One region of the Streptomyces sp. NPDC086787 genome, then DNA from elsewhere that is predicted to be linked to it. Evidence: riboswitches for the same ligand, from Rfam matches in the RefSeq annotation. Region 1 holds a riboswitch; each other region holds the start of a gene.
The links. A riboswitch is a leader RNA that binds a small molecule or an ion and turns the genes downstream of it on or off. The one in region 1 is predicted to bind cyclic di-AMP.
Positions count from the first base shown of each region.

Region 2: another riboswitch for cyclic di-AMP. It lies ahead of ACIPK3_RS07970 (NlpC/P60 family protein); the one in region 1 lies ahead of ACIPK3_RS30090 (transglycosylase SLT domain-containing protein).
Region 3: another riboswitch for cyclic di-AMP. It lies ahead of ACIPK3_RS24750 (C40 family peptidase); the one in region 1 lies ahead of ACIPK3_RS30090 (transglycosylase SLT domain-containing protein).
Region 4: another riboswitch for cyclic di-AMP. It lies ahead of ACIPK3_RS16100 (transglycosylase family protein); the one in region 1 lies ahead of ACIPK3_RS30090 (transglycosylase SLT domain-containing protein).

Region 1 covers NZ_JBIVBC010000018.1:94,988-98,837, forward strand. The annotation lists gene fahA (fumarylacetoacetase) at 1-422, opposite strand, end outside; gene ACIPK3_RS30085 (HAD family hydrolase) at 603-1,406, shown strand; gene ACIPK3_RS30090 (transglycosylase SLT domain-containing protein) at 1,428-1,898, opposite strand; cyclic di-AMP (ydaO/yuaA leader) riboswitch at 1,904-2,124, opposite strand; gene ACIPK3_RS30095 (polyprenyl synthetase family protein) at 2,612-3,622, shown strand.
Region 2 covers NZ_JBIVBC010000002.1:381,129-384,978, reverse strand. The annotation lists gene ACIPK3_RS07975 (DUF1996 domain-containing protein) at 1-1,068, opposite strand, end outside; cyclic di-AMP (ydaO/yuaA leader) riboswitch at 1,414-1,591, shown strand; gene ACIPK3_RS07970 (NlpC/P60 family protein) at 1,600-3,039, shown strand; gene ACIPK3_RS07965 (FAD-dependent oxidoreductase) at 3,196-3,850, shown strand, end outside.
Region 3 covers NZ_JBIVBC010000011.1:188,063-191,912, reverse strand. The annotation lists gene ACIPK3_RS24760 (ATP-dependent Clp protease proteolytic subunit) at 55-657, shown strand; gene ACIPK3_RS24755 (hypothetical protein) at 664-972, shown strand; cyclic di-AMP (ydaO/yuaA leader) riboswitch at 1,277-1,499, shown strand; gene ACIPK3_RS24750 (C40 family peptidase) at 1,503-1,976, shown strand; gene ACIPK3_RS24745 (ATP-binding protein) at 2,066-2,524, opposite strand; gene ACIPK3_RS24740 (helix-turn-helix domain-containing protein) at 2,738-3,604, shown strand; gene ACIPK3_RS24735 (DUF397 domain-containing protein) at 3,621-3,845, shown strand.
Region 4 covers NZ_JBIVBC010000005.1:399,157-403,006, forward strand. The annotation lists gene ACIPK3_RS16090 (cytochrome P450) at 1-299, shown strand, start outside; gene ACIPK3_RS16095 (transglycosylase family protein) at 426-1,472, shown strand; cyclic di-AMP (ydaO/yuaA leader) riboswitch at 1,654-1,822, shown strand; gene ACIPK3_RS16100 (transglycosylase family protein) at 1,827-2,525, shown strand; gene eno (phosphopyruvate hydratase) at 2,832-3,850, shown strand, end outside.

The DNA of each region.
Region 1 (3,850 bases):
GTCAGCGTGTCGACGGCGTCGGGGCGGAACATCTGTCCCACGTTCCGCGCGTGGTTCTCCGACGCGTAGAAGTCGACGTAGTCGGCGACCTCGAACGGCAGGTGCAGGGTCACCGAGGACAGCGGGTGGAAGAGCGGCTCGATCACCTCGCGGTGCGAGGGCACGGTCACCCACGCGGTCAGCGCCCGCCGGATGTCCGACCACGCCGTACGGCCCGCGGCGAGCAGCGGGTTCAGGGTCGGGCGGGCCAGCAGGGAGGCGTACGGGGAGCCGAGCGCGTGCGCCGCCGCGCCCGCGTCGAGCACGTGGTCACCGAGGCGGACGCCGACGGTCCGTTCCCCGCCGCCGGGGGGTGAGAACACGCCGTAGGGAAGGTTGTGCGGGCCGAAGGGGTCGCCCTCAGGGACGTCGAAGGGGGGCATGGGGTGCTGCCTCGCTCTCATCCGTGCCAAGCATGGCCATCCGTTCCATGTGGTCTGGCCACACGTTACGGGTCGCCGGCCGCTCTTGGGCAGTGCCACCCGCCTGGTCGCAACTGCTCGGGGAGGCCGGGGAGTACGGCGGGCTTCGCGTCACGCTGATCACTCTGGAACACTCGGATCATGGCCGCGCCTCCCGTTCATACGCTCATCGCCACCGATCTGGACGGGACGCTTCTGCGCGGCGACGACACGTTCTCCGGGCGGTCCCGGGCGGCACTGGCACGGGCGGCGCGGGCGGGCGCCCGGCATCTGGTGGTGACGGGGCGCCCGGCGCCCAAGGTACGGACGCTGCTGGCGGACCTCGGATGCACGGGGCCGGCGGTGTGCGGCCAGGGCGCGCAACTGTACGACGCCGACACGGACCGCCTGTTGTGGTCGGTCACCCTGGACCGGGAACTGGCGGAGACCGCGCTCGGCAAGATCGAGGCCGAGGTGGGACAGGTGTACGCGGCCGTCGACCAGGACGGGGTGGCGGGGCTCACGCTGATCGAGCCCGGCTACCGCATGCCCCGTCCGGCCCTGCCCGCCGTACGGGTCGGACGGCGCGACGAGCTGTGGGTCGCGCCCATCAGCAAGGTTCTGGTGCGCCATGACGCCCTGTCCGACGACGAGTTGGCCGAGGCGGCACGGGCGGCGGTGGGCTCACTGGCGACGGTGACCATGTCCGGGCCCGGGACCGTGGAACTCCAGCCCCACGGCGTCACCAAGGCGACGGGCCTGGCGCTGGCCGCCGAGTGTCTCGGGCTGAGCCGTGAACAGGCCGTCGCGTTCGGGGACATGCCCAACGACATCCCAATGTTCGACTGGGCCGCCCACGGCGTCGCCATGGCCAACGCCCACCCCGCGCTCAAGGCGGTGGCGGACGAGGTCACCACGTCGAACGAGGACGACGGCGTCGCCGTCGTCCTCGAAAGACTCTTCTGACCCGGATCCGTCAGTACGCGCTCAGTACGCGCTGTTGACGTTGTCGATCGAGCCGTACCGCTTGGCGGCGTAGTTGCAGGCGGCGGTGATGTTCGCGACCGGGTCGTAGGGGTCGAAGGAGGTTCCGGCCACGTGGTACGCGTTGAACGTCGGGTCGATGACCTGGAGCAGGCCCTTCGACGGGATGCCCTTGGCCGCGTTGGAGTCCCAGAGGTTGATGGCCCTCGGGTTGCCGGACGACTCGCGCATGACGTTCTTGTGGATGCCGTTGTACGTGCCGGGTATGTGCTTCTCCGCCATGATCGCGAGGGACTCGCGGATCCAGCCGTCGAGGTTGTTCGGGTACCCGGCGAGGGTGGTGGAGGGCGTCGTGGCGGCCGAGGCGGCGTTCGCGCAGACGAGGGGGAGGGTGAGCACCGCGGCTCCGGTGCCGGCGAAGGCGATCCGGCGGACGAGGCGGGCGGTGCGTCGGGGCTGAGCGGCAGCGGGCATGGCGATATTCCTCTCCGTCGCCTGCGAGGTGAGCTGTCGGGTTCGGGCGGGAGGTGCCCGGCCGTGCCTCCGTCGTGAGGGGAGGGGTACGGCTTCACCCCTAGCCGTTCCGTGCGACGTGTGTCGTCCGGCCCGGCGACTTACCTGGTTCCCCCGCTCCTGCCTACGTGAATGTGTTCGCGGATCGGTTGCGTCGGACGGTGGCAGGATTCGGCGTCCGTTCGACGTGCCGGGAAGCTATGCGACAGCACATGTCGGCATCAAGTACCTGTTTCGTGGAACATCCCATTTGACCTTGATCTGAGGCGTATGGGGCACTTGATCCTTTGCGACCGCCAACCCTCAACTCGCTTGCGACAGAAGGGTGGAGGTGGATACCGGGAGGTGCGGGACGGCATCGGCCCCGCGTGACCCAATTCACGGAATAACAAGCACGGCAAATCGGACATGCAGGTCACGGGGGGTTTCGCGGGGTCCGCGCGAGGCACTCGTCAGGGGCGGAGTAAGTGAGTCCGCATTGCGGCGAATGGGTAAATATCCATCCATATCATTCGATCAAGAACATACCGGTCGTGATCCGAAACCGCCCGGGCTGTAACGGTGGGCGCTATCGGTGATCGAAACCTGACCGGATACGCTGACTTGAGTGGTGGCAGCGACCTATCGACAAACCGTGTGATCACCGGCAGACACCAGCAGACAGGAGACCCCTCGTGACCGTCGTCGGGCCGTTCGGGCTGAGCGTGCGGGACCAGGCTCTGGAAGCCGATGTCCAGGCCGGATTGGCGGCCGTCGAGGAAGGTTTGCTCGAAGCCACCAAGAGCGAGGTCCCCTTCATCACGGAGGCCGCACAGCATCTGGTGAAGGCGGGCGGCAAGAGGTTCCGGCCGCTGCTGGTGATGCTCGCGGCCCGTTTCGGCGACCCGTACGCGCCGGGTGTCGTCCCGTCCGCCGTGGTCGTCGAGCTGACCCACCTCGCGACGCTCTACCACGACGACGTGATGGACGAGGCGGCGGTGCGCCGCGGCGTGGACAGCGCCAACACCCGCTGGGGGAACTCGGTCGCCGTCCTCACCGGCGACTTCCTGTTCGCCCGCGCCTCGCAGATCCTCGCCGACCTCGGCCCCGAGGCGGTACGGGTACAGGCCCTCGCGTTCGAGCGGCTGGTCACCGGACAGATCCTGGAGACCGCGGGGCCGTCCGACGGCCGCGACCCGGTCGAGCACTACCTGGACGTGCTGGGCGGCAAGACGGGGTCGCTGGTGGCCGTGTCCTGCCGGTTCGGGGCGATGATGTCGGGCGCCGACGAGACGGTCGTGGACGTGCTCACCCAGTACGGCGAGCGGCTCGGCGTCGCCTTCCAGCTGGCCGACGACGTGCTGGACATCGCGTCCGACTCGCGCGAGTCGGGGAAGACGCCCGGCACCGACCTGCGGGAGGGCATCCCGACGCTCCCCGTGCTGCGGCTGCGGGAGCGGGCGGCCCGGCTCGGCCTGGCCGAGGACATCGCGCTCTGCGAACTGCTCGACTCCGACCTCACCGACGACGCCCGGCACGCGGAGGCGCTGACCGCCCTGCGCACGCATCCGGCGCTGGAGCAGGCACGCCGCGACACCGTGCGCTACGCCAAGGAGGCGCGGGCGGCGCTGGCCCCGCTGCCCGAGTGCGACTCGAAGACCGCCCTGACCGAGCTGTGCGACGCGGTGGTGCACCGGGCGGGCTGACGGCCGGCCCCGCCCCTCCGCCCGGCCGACCCCTACGGGTCGGCGGAGACGTCGCCACCCGGTGTCATACCCCAGGCGTACACCAAGCTGAGTCCGCGGACTGACGATTCCGGACGGCCGATTTGGTCAACTGGAAACCACGGAAATCACCACTGCTCACCGATTCGGGTGAGAATGGCGGCTCAGGGTGGGACCGAGTGGAGGACAGCCGCCGCCGACGACGGAGGT
Region 2 (3,850 bases), on a different contig from region 1:
GCAGCTCCAGGACGCGTTGGCGTTGGCCGGGCCGTTCACGAACGACTTGGCGTCACCGGTGATGATGCGCAGCAGCCGGGGCATGGCGGTGACCTTGCCACGCGGGTTGCCCTCGAAGGTCAGCGTGACCTGCTTGGGCGTGACGATCTCGCCGGCGTTGCCCTCGGTGCCGCCGCCGGGGGCGCCGGCGTCGCGCTCCTGCTTGCCGTTCTGCAGGCGCAGCACGGGCCAGTAGTACGTCGACTTGTCACCCTGGTCGGCACAGGTGGTCTTGCCGTTGGCCAGGTCGTCGTCGCTGGCGAACGCGTTGTTGGCCTGGTTGCCGACGTAGTCGTGGAAGTGGTGGGCGCCGTTGGAGACGCCGGGGGCCACGATCACGTTGTCGGAGTTGAACAGGCCGTTCGCGTTGACGCCACAGCTGCTGCTGAAGCTGCCCTGGGAGGCGCCGGCCTGCGGGGCGGGGGCCTGTGCGTTGGGCTGGACGGAGTTGATGTCCGCGTAGTCCGCGGCCACCGGGCCGTTACCGGCCTGCCCGCCGTTGTTCTGGCCTTGACCGCCCTGGTCCTGGCCACCCTGGTTCTGCCCCTGGTCCTGGCCGCCCTGGTTCTGGCCCTGGTCCTGAGCGCCGCCGCCCTGGTTCTGGTCGCCGTTCTGCTGGTTCTGGTTGCCGGACGGCTGGAGCGTGCACGCCGCCTGGTCGTCCAGCCCCTCGGGGCGGTCGCCCGCCTGGTCGATGGCGTCCCCGATGCGGTCGATCGTCTCGGACCGCTTCTCCTTCAGCGGGTTCATGACACTGTCGTCGGCGGACCACGACTCCTGCCGCTGCTCCTGCGCGGACTGCTGGAGTTGCTGGTATGCCGCGGCGATCTGCTGGTCGAGCTGGGCGAGTTGCCGGTCCACCTCCGTCCTGGCCCCTTCCGGTACCTGGGTCAGCCGGTTCCCCACGTCCGGGCAGTTGATCGTCCAGGCTCCCCCGGAGAGGACCCGGTTGCCGTTCGACTGGTCCGAGCCGCTCTCACTGGCGGAGGCGTAGATGTTGGCCGCGATCAGCCCTCCTCCGCCCAGCATCAGCGCGACCGCTGCGAATGTCGCGCGTCGTGCGCCTGTCGGCCGCCTGCGCGTGTTGCGTCCCACGAAGTACCCCTGCGTCTCATCGGATCCGGGTGGCATGGAAATCCTCAGAAATCCTTAACCGCCTCATACGGATCCCCGGGCACAGGTGTTCAGCCGTCGCACGGATTCACCTCGACCGAACGGAAATCCGCTCCTGTGCGTCACCTCGACACCGAACCTCCGGGCGAACATCACAAATACGTATCGGACATATCGCGCTTCAACCTTCACACGAGGTCCACAAGTTGGCTAGGTTGACGCCCAGGCCTCACGGCATCCCCCGGCGAACCCCGCCGAACCGCGTGGCCTCCGCCGAGTCCGGTGCCCCATCCAGGCGACCGGAGCCGGGGACCCAACCGACATTGGGGTGAATCGGCTCGACCGCCCGCCCGGGCGAGGGCCGTAGGGCACGCCTTCCGAAACGAAACGACCGCCCGAACCCGACAGCTAACTCGGTAGGCGGAGCACGGAAGGAGTACGTCTCCCATGGCGCCGGACAGCCGCGACGAGGTTCGCCAGCGGATCAACACCCTTTACGACCGGGCCGAGAACGCCACGGGGAACTTCAACGCCACCCGTGCCATGTCGGCCGGGTCGCGGACCCGAGGGGTACCGCTGCGCAAGCCGGCGGGAGCGGGGGCCGATCCCGGTGTCGACGCCATGACCCGCCAGTGGTTCGACACCGCGCGCGGGAAACGGGGCCCGTCCGTCCCCGCCGCGCTCCCCGCGGACCGGATGCCTCGGCAACGCACGTCCGGGAGCCGTTCCACGGCAGCGTCGGGCGGCGCCCTCCCGGGAGCCGAACCGGAACTCACCGACCGCGCCCTCCGGGACCTCGGGCTTGCGCCGGAACTGCCGGAACTGACCGCGGGAGCACCCGGGCGCGCCGTGGCCGAGTTGCCCGGGGGTCGGGCGACAGCCGAGTTGCCGAGCGGCCGAGCGATCGCCGAGTTGCCCGGCAGTCCTGCCGCCGCGCTGCCCGCCGTGCCCGAACCCCGGCGGGAGCCGACCCGCGTCCGCCCCTCCCCGGCGGCGGCCAAGGCAGAGAACCAGCGGAAACTCGCGGCCGCCAGTGACGTGCTGTCGCGTCACGCCCTGCGGCACCCCGCTCCGATCGCCGCGATCGAGGCTCCGCCGGTGCGGGAGTCCTGGTTCCCGGCACAGCAGTCGAGCACGCCGGACACGTTCGCCTCCGGCGGTGTCCCGGCCATCGCTCCGCCGAGCCCCGCGAACGTCCCCGACCCGCTCACGGACCCCCTGACCGACACCGGCCCCCTCACCTTCGCCACCAACCCGAGCCCCTTCACCGACACCGGCGCCCTGCCCGTCGTCCCCCTCACCGACACCGGAACGTACGCCCCTGTCACGGGCCCGGTCCCAAGTCTCTACCCCGACACCGCCGTCTACACCCCCGTCGCGACCCCCGACCCCCTCACGGACCCCCTGACCGACACCGGCCCCCTCACCTTCGCCACCAACCCGAGCCCCTTCACCGACACCGGCGCCCTGCCCGTCGTCCCCGTCACCGGGACGTACGCCCCCGCGGCCGTGCCGCAGTCGACATTCGCCGGGAAGGCCACGAAGGCGCTCGAGTTCGCCCGGGCGCAGATCGGAAAGCCCTGTCTCTGGGGTGCGACCGGGCCGGACTCGTACGACTGCTCCAGCCTGACCCAGGCCGCCTGGAAGGTCGCCGGTGTCGCGCTGCCGCGTTCGGCGGCGGACCAGGCCGGTGCGGGCACACCCGTCTCGACGGCCGAGATCCAGGCCGGTGACCTCATCGTGTTCTTCGACAACGCGACCCACGTCGGCATCTCCACCGGCAACGGCATGATGGTCCACGCGCCGGGCCCGGGAGCGTTCATCCGGGAGGAGTCGATCTACGGCGCCGGGGAGTCGGCGATCCGCGCGGTGGTGCGGCCCGCATGACCCCGTGACTCCCGGGACACGTGAGCCCTTCGGGGCGCGGACCCTCATAAGGTGGGCTTATGAGGTCATAGAGTGGACCCGCATACAAAGTTAGGTCTGCCTTAGTTTAGGCTTCCACTTCGAGACGCTTGTTGATCTCTCGAAGGGAACCTGATCATGCCGCGCCCCCTGCGGGTAGCCATCGTCGGAGCCGGCCCCGCCGGGATCTACGCCGCCGACGCCCTGCTCAAGTCCGAGGTGGCCGCCGCACCCGGTGTGTCCATCGACCTCTTCGAGCGGATGCCCGCCCCCTTCGGCCTGATCCGCTACGGCGTGGCCCCCGACCACCCGCGCATCAAGGGCATCATCACGGCGCTCCATCAGGTGCTCGACAAGCCGCAGATCCGTCTCTTCGGCAATGTCGACTACCCCACCGACATCAACCTGGACGATCTGCGTGCGTTCTACGACGCGGTGATCTTCTCGACCGGCGCGACGGCGGACCGCGACCTGTCCATACCCGGCGTGGACCTCGACGGCTCGTACGGCGCCGCCGACTTCGTCTCCTGGTACGACGGCCACCCGGACGTGCCCCGCACCTGGCCCCTGGAGGCGGAGAAGGTGGCGGTGCTCGGCGTCGGCAACGTCGCCCTCGACGTGGCGCGCGTTCTCGCCAAGACCGCGGACGAGCTGCTGCCCACCGAGATCCCGCCGAACGTCTACGACGGTCTCAAGGCGAACAAGGCGCTGGAGATCCACGTCTTCGGCCGCCGCGGGCCCGCGCAGGCGAAGTTCAGCCCGCTGGAGCTCCGGGAGCTGGACCACTCCCCCA
Region 3 (3,850 bases), on a different contig from region 1:
TTTTTTACAGAGAGCCCGTTCGGAGACGGCTCCATCACGAGGAGGGGTATGCCCATGACCCGTACGTCCGCACACACGTCCACCCGCGCGCTCGATCCGTACGCGAAGCTGCTGGAGGAGCGGATCGTGCTGCTCGGCGCGCCGATCGACGAGGTCTCGGCGAACGATGTGGTCGCGCAGCTCATGCATCTCGAGTACGCGAGCCCGGACCGCGGCATCTCGCTCTACATCAACTCCCCGGGCGGCTCGTTCAGCGCGATGACCGCGATCCACGACACGATGCGGTACGTCGGCTGTGACGTGGAGACGGTCTGCCTCGGGCAGGCCGGCCCGTCCGCCGCGGTGCTGCTCGCCGCCGGTACGCCGGGCAAACGGTTCGTACTGCCGGGCGCGCGCGTGCTGCTGCGGCAGCCGTCGCTGCCCGAACCGACGGAAGGTCAGCCGAGCGACCTGGCGATCCGGGCCCGGGAGTTGGAGCGGGTCCGCGCGCGACTCGAGGAACTTCTCGCCCGGTACACGGGGCGCACCCCGGAGCAGGTGCACGAGGACCTGGAGCGTGACCTCGTCCTCGACGCGCGGGGCGCACTGGAGTACGGGCTGGCGGACGGGGTCGTAACGAGCCGCGAGGCGTCCCGCACCGCGCCGGGCGAGAGGTGACCGCCGATGCTGCCGCCGGAACTGCCGCCGCTGCCCGCCCTGACCCGGGCCGAGGGCGAACTCGTCGACCGCTACCTCGACGCGGTCGACCTGCTGGGCCGGATCAACCCGGCGCAGCAGGAGGGCACGTACAGCGGGCTGCGGGCCGCCCAGGCCCTGGTGTCCGCGGCGACGGCGCTGCGCGACGCGCTGGCCGTCATGCACCGGCGGGGTGAGTCGGAACTGCACGCGGCCACCCTGGCGCGGGCGATGCGGGTGCTGGACGGGGAGCGCCGAACCGCCCGGGTCACCGTTCCGCCGAGCCGGACGGGCTGACTTCCGTTCGTCCGCAAGGGTGTTGAAACGGCCCAGAAGGCTTACCCCCGTACGGCGTAGCCGAGCGTCCGTTCGTGAGCCCGTAGGAGTTGCGCAACACGCCTGTCAGAGCCGGACGGTGGGGTACTCCGCCGCTGGTCCGGGGGCCGTTCGCCCTCTCGACCATGACTCGAACACAGCAATGTCCACCCGAACGGGTGAGTGGTGAGTAACCCCACAAATCCCCGATTCCATTGGGTTTTTCGGACACGGGTGAGTGAAGATCCCTGTCTGACGACAAGCCCCCGCCACAGCGGCGGGGCGGTCCGGGTGGACGCCGAGTCCTGCCGCCTCCCGGATGACCGGTCGACAGGAGTGGATCGGCAGGAGTGGAGGACCCAAGCAAGACGGGTCGCCGGAACGGATGTTCGCTGGTTCATCTGTTCGTTCTGAGCGTCCCTTGGGGTGAAGCCGCGGCAACGCGGCCGGGCTACTTCGCCAGCCCGAATCCGACAGGTCATCCTTCACAGGCGGCTGACGAAGGGTTGCGCATGACTGCGCTCAATCGTGTCCCGTCGCTCATGGCCCGTGCCGGTACGGCCTCGGCCCTGACCATCGCCGCAGTGGGCGGCTCGATCGTGGTTCCGGGCATGGCGTCCGACGCCGCGGCGGCGACGACGGCTACGAAGGCACTCCAGATCGCGGCTTCGAAGAAGGGCGCCCCGTACAAGTGGGGCGCCAGCGGTCCGCGACGGTTCGACTGCTCGGGGCTGACGCTCTACTCGTTCAAGAAGGCGGGCAAGAGCCTGCCCCGCACGGCCGCCCAGCAGTACAACAAGACGCACCACGTCTCGTCCGGGCACCGCAGGGCCGGCGACCTGGTCTTCTTCCACTCGGGATCCAACGTGTACCACGTGGGGATCTACGCCGGTAAGGGGAAGATCTGGCACGCCCCGAAGAGCGGGGACGTGGTGAGACTGCAGAAGATCTGGACGAAGAGCGTCTGGTACGGCCGGGTCGGCTGAACCGCCGAGGGGGCGGCGGCTCGCATCGCGGCGTCGCCCCCTCGGGCCCGGCCCGTCCCCCGCGCCTCCCCGGCGCCTCCCGGCGCCGGTCAGGGGTCCTGCTGCCCCGCGGCCGTCAGCGGCTGGGCGGTCACGGTCCACGGCAGTTCGATGGCCACGGTCTTGCCGCCCTCCCGCGTGGGCCGGACGCAGAGTCTGCCGCCGCACTCCGCGGTCAGCCAGCGGATGATCACCATGCCCCGGCCGTTGTCCTGCTGCACGGCAGCGGGTAGCCGCTTGGGGAAGCGCGGATGACTGTCGGTGACGCCGATGCTCAGCCGCTCCGCGCGGTCGAGCACGATGTCCACCGTGAACGTGGGCGACTGCCCGAAGGTGTGCTGCACGGCGTTGGTGGCGAGTTCCGAGACGATGAGCCGGATGGTGTCGGCCACCTCGGTGTCCGACGGCAGACCCCATTCCGCGAGGGTTCCCAGTACGTAGGAGCGGGCCGCGGCGACCGAGACGGGATCGCTCGGCAGAGTTACGGACGCTTCCAAATGATCTGCCATGGCGACGTCGTCCCTTTCACGCGGGACCGGAGTCCGACACGCTGCGGATGGTTCGAGTACGGTCCCGGACTGGTGCTTCGCCGCCAGACTGCCACCACCGCCCCGGCCACGGGTATCGATCCGCCAAGATGTGCATATATCTGTCGCTCGATGCGGTGAACTCTGCGACGGCAGAGCGTATTTGGGCGGCCCGGGTGGAGTAGGGAGTAGTCCATGCAGAACGGTCCCGCGGTGCGCCGCCGGAAACTCGGCGCCGAACTGCGCATGCTGCGCACCGGGGCGGGTCTCACCAGCGGTGAGGCGGCCCGGCTGGTGGGCTGGCACCAGTCGAAGGTAAGCCGTGTCGAGACGGGCGCGAGTGGAGTGAAACCGGCCGATGTGCGGTTACTCCTGGACGCTTACGGGCTGACGGACCGCCAACTGCGCGAACTGATCATGGTATTGGCGGGCGCGGACGACATGGGCGGCCGACACCACTGGTCGCACGCCTACCGCGGGGTGCTTCCGCCCGCCTACCGGGACTTCATCAGCCTGGAGTCACAGGCGAGCACGATGCGCACACTTGAGACGTCGGTGGTCCCCGGACTTCTCCAGACCCCGGCCTACGCACGTGCGGTGACCAGGGCGGCCGTACGCCCGGGCGACGACGCCGAACAGCGGCTCGACGCGCTGGTGGCGGTGCGGCTGGCCCGCCAGGACGTGCTGCGGTCGGATCCGCCGCTGAAGCTGAGCGCCGTACTGGACGAGGCCGTGCTGCACCGGCAGGTCGGCGGTCCGGAGGTGATGGCGGGGCAGTTGGAGCGGCTGGCTCAGGCGGCGCGGCTGCCCCAGGTACGGCTTCAGGTGCTGCCGTTCGCCGCCGGCGCCCACATCGGCATCACCGGACCTTTCGTTATTTTGTCATTTCCGCGCACTTCCGATCTGGACGTGGTTGTTCTCGACCAGTTGACGAGTAGCCTCTATCTCGAACAGAAGGACGACCTCCGGGCCTACTCCGAGGCCTTCAAAACCCTTCAGGGCCACGCCCTTTCACCCGAGGAATCGATGGATTTCCTCGCCGGGCTGGGCGACGGCGCATAACGCGTAAGGAGGCACCATGACCGCACTGGCTCGGCACCTGCCCTCCAGTACCGAGCTGCACGGCGTGCGCTGGCTGCGCAGCAGCTACAGCACGGGAGCGAACAACTGCGTGGAGACGGCACGGCCGCGCTCCGGCCCGCTGACCGGACTGCTCGCCGTACGCGACTCCAAGACCCCCTCCGGGCCGGCGCTGCTGTTCTCCGCCGGGAGCTGGACCGGCTTCCTGGCAGCGCTCCGCTGACCCCC
Region 4 (3,850 bases), on a different contig from region 1:
CCGCCGCCGACCGGGACCCGGAGCGGTTCGCCGACCCGGACGTCCTCGATCTCGGACGACGCGACAACCAGCATCTTGGATACGGCCACGGCATCCACTACTGCGTCGGGGCGCCGCTCGCCCGCCTCGAGGGGCAGACCGCGCTCGCCACCCTGCTCACCCGCCTCCCCGATCTCCGGCTCGCGGTGGATCCGGCCGAACTGCGGTGGCGCGGCGGGCTCATCATGCGGGGGCTGCGCACCTTGCCGGTGGAGTTCACTCCCGTCCGGCCCGAAGGTGATGAACCTTCAACTATGTGATCTTCACGTGATCTGCGCGGCATGAACTTGTGACAAGTGATCGTCAGTGGATACGTTCACTCGTCAGTGCGGCACATGGGTTTCGCGTGCCGCACCGGTCACCGCTGTCGCGCGAAAGGTCTCCGCATGCTCTCCGGGAACGGTCGTCACCGTCGCCCCCGTCAGGCTCCGGCTCTCCTCGTGGCGGCGGGAGTGGCCGGCTCCGCCATCGCCATCCCGCTGCTCGGCGCGGCGAGCGCCAGCGCGGCCGAGGGCACCACATGGGACAAGGTGGCCGAGTGCGAGAGCGGCGGCTCCTGGAGCGCCAACACCGGCAACGGCTACTACGGCGGACTCCAGCTGTCCCAGGACGACTGGGACGAGTACGGCGGTCTCGACTACGCGGCCAGCCCGGACGAGGCCAGCCGTTCGCAGCAGATAGCCGTCGCCGAGCGGATCCTCGACCGCAAGGGCACCGCCCACTGGGCCACCTGCGCTCTACTCTCCGGGCTCACCTCGAACTCCGGGTCCGTCGACGTGGACACGGGCGTAGGGTCCGCGTCGCCCGACGCGGACGGCTCCTCGGGTTCGTCTGGTTCTTCCGGTTTGTCCGGTTCTTCTGGTGCTTCCGGCACCCCCTCCACCCCCTCCACCCCCTCCGGCTCACCCGACTCGGGTGACTCGTCCAAGGCGCCGGGCTCCTCGGTGCCGGGCTCCTCGTCGTCGGACGCCGACGCGGGTGAGGGTGCCGACAAGAAGGGCGACCCCGCCGGGTCCGCCGATTCCGACGGCTCAGCAAAGTCGGACAAGTCGGCACCTTCCGGGGCGGACGGTTCGCAGGAGGGTGACGGCTCGCCCACCGAGGGCGCCACCTCCGACTCGGACAAATCGGCCGAGGAGGCCGGGTCTTGGAACCTGGTCGACACCGGTGCCGCGGCCGGCGGTCGTCACCGGGGCGCGAGTGCGGACGAAAGTGAAGCAAGCGGACAGGGCCCCGCGTCGTCGGGCCGACATGCCTCGCAGAGCTACACGGTGCGCGTCGGCGACACCCTCTGCTCCATCGCCGACTCCCTTGACGTGGACGGCGGATGGCGTGCGCTCTACGCCGCCAACAAGGTCGCCATCGGAGGCGACCCGAACGCCATCATGCCCGGTCAGACCCTGGAAATCGGTACCGAAACGGACGGCGAATAGGGCAAGTTGGCGCCCTTGTTCGCATATAATGTCCGGTTTGGTGAAAGTGTGGGATGAGTCTCAGAAGCCCTGATCGTCTTTGAAAATCCCCCGGGCGCCTGTCTACGGTCAGGACCGCTCGCCATCACGAGCCCCGGCTGTCGCAACGCCGAATCCTGCCAGCGGCCGCACGGGAACAGACGACGCGCAAGCGCCGCAGGCAGGAGCGGGGGACCCAAGGTAAGTGCCGCGCCGGACAGTTGACCGGGGCGGCTAGGGGTGGAGCCACATCTCCCAGGGGGAGGAGTGGCCGGGCAACTCAACCGGCCCGAACCCGACAGCTCACCTCGCAGGCGTCGGTGAGGGGATCCCAACATGCTGTTTTCCGCCAAGGGCAAGCACCGCCGTCCCTCCAGGCCCGTCCACGCTCGCGTCATCGCGATCGCCGGAGTGACCGGCGCCGCTGTCGCCGCTCCGCTGGTGGCCTCCGGTACCGCCTCCGCCGCCACCGCCTCCGAGTGGGACGCCGTCGCCCAGTGCGAGTCCGGCGGCAACTGGTCGATCAACACCGGTAACGGCTTCTACGGCGGCGTCCAGTTCTCGGCCTCCACCTGGGCCGGTTACGGCGGCACGAAGTACGCCGCCACCGCCGACAAGGCGACCAAGTCGCAGCAGATCGAGATCGCCGAGAAGGTCCTCGCCGGACAGGGCAAGGGTGCCTGGCCGGTCTGCGGCAAGGGTCTGTCCCGCGCCGCCTACACCGGCGGCTCCGCGTCTAACACCACGAAGTCCGCCGACCGCTCCGCCGAGCCCAAGGCCGCCTCCCGCTCCGTCGACCGCCCGGCCCCGAGCAAGCACACCGCCAAGCCCAAGCCGAAGACCGTCACCACCCCGACCGGTGAGAAGGTCAAGAAGGGCGACGGCGAGTACCGGGTCGTCAAGGGCGACACCCTCAGCTCCATCGCCGCGAAGCACAAGGTGCGCGGCGGCTGGCAGAAGCTGTTCGAGCGGAACGACGACATCATCAAGGACGCGGACCTCATCTACCCGGGTCAGCAGCTGCACCTGGGCTGACGGACACCCCCGTCCCCACGGGCTCCCCGCCCCCCCCGGTCTCCCCGCCCCGGCGCGTGTTCCCCCGCACGCACCGGGGCGGGGTTCTGTTCTGTCTCCCGCGTTCGTGTCTCCCGCACTGCCGCTCCGTCTCGCGAATTGCCGCCCCTCTTTGTTCCGTCGTGGAACAATGTGTACGGTCTCCCTGTTCCTGCGGTCTCCCTGTCCATGGGGCGGTCGGTCGATGGCCGACGCTCCCGGGACGGATAGGCTCTAGGCGCAAGGCACACCAGCCCCGCACTTCCAGCGTCACATCCCAAGAAGGAGATGCTCGTGCCGTCCATCGACGTCGTCGTAGCCCGGGAAATCCTGGACTCCCGAGGCAACCCCACGGTCGAGGTCGAGGTCGGCCTCGACGACGGCAGCACGGGTCGTGCCGCCGTTCCGTCCGGCGCCTCCACCGGTGCCTTCGAGGCCGTCGAGCTCCGTGACGGCGACCAGAACCGCTACCTCGGCAAGGGCGTCGAGAAGGCCGTCCTCGCCGTGATCGAGCAGATCGGCCCCGAGCTGGTCGGCTACGACGCCACCGAGCAGCGCCTGATCGACCAGGCGATGTTCGACCTGGACGCCACCGACAACAAGGGCTCGCTGGGTGCCAACGCCATCCTCGGCGTCTCCCTCGCCGTCGCCCACGCCGCAGCCGAGGCCAGCGACCTGCCCCTCTTCCGCTACCTGGGCGGCCCGAACGCGCACCTGCTGCCGGTGCCGATGATGAACATCCTGAACGGCGGCTCGCACGCCGACTCCAACGTGGACATCCAGGAGTTCATGATCGCCCCGATCGGCGCGGAGTCCTTCTCCGAGGCGCTGCGCTGGGGCGCCGAGGTCTACCACACCCTCAAGAAGGTCCTGAAGGGCAAGGGACTGTCCACCGGTCTCGGCGACGAGGGCGGCTTCGCCCCCGACCTCGGCTCCAACCGTGAGGCGCTCGACCTCATCCTCGAGGCCATCAAGCTGGCCGGTTACGTCCCGGGCGAGCAGATCGCGCTCGCGCTCGACGTCGCCGCGTCCGAGTTCTACAAGGACGGCAAGTACGAGTTCGAGGGCAAGTCCCGCTCGGCCGCCGAGATGACCGAGTACTACGAGGAGCTGGTGGCCGCCTACCCGCTCGTCTCCATCGAGGACCCGCTGTTCGAGGACGACTGGGCCGGCTGGAAGGTCATCACCGACAAGCTCGGCGACAAGGTCCAGCTGGTCGGCGACGACCTGTTCGTCACCAACCCGGAGCGTCTGTCCCGCGGTATCGACGAGGGCACCGCCAACGCCCTGCTCGTGAAGGTCAACCA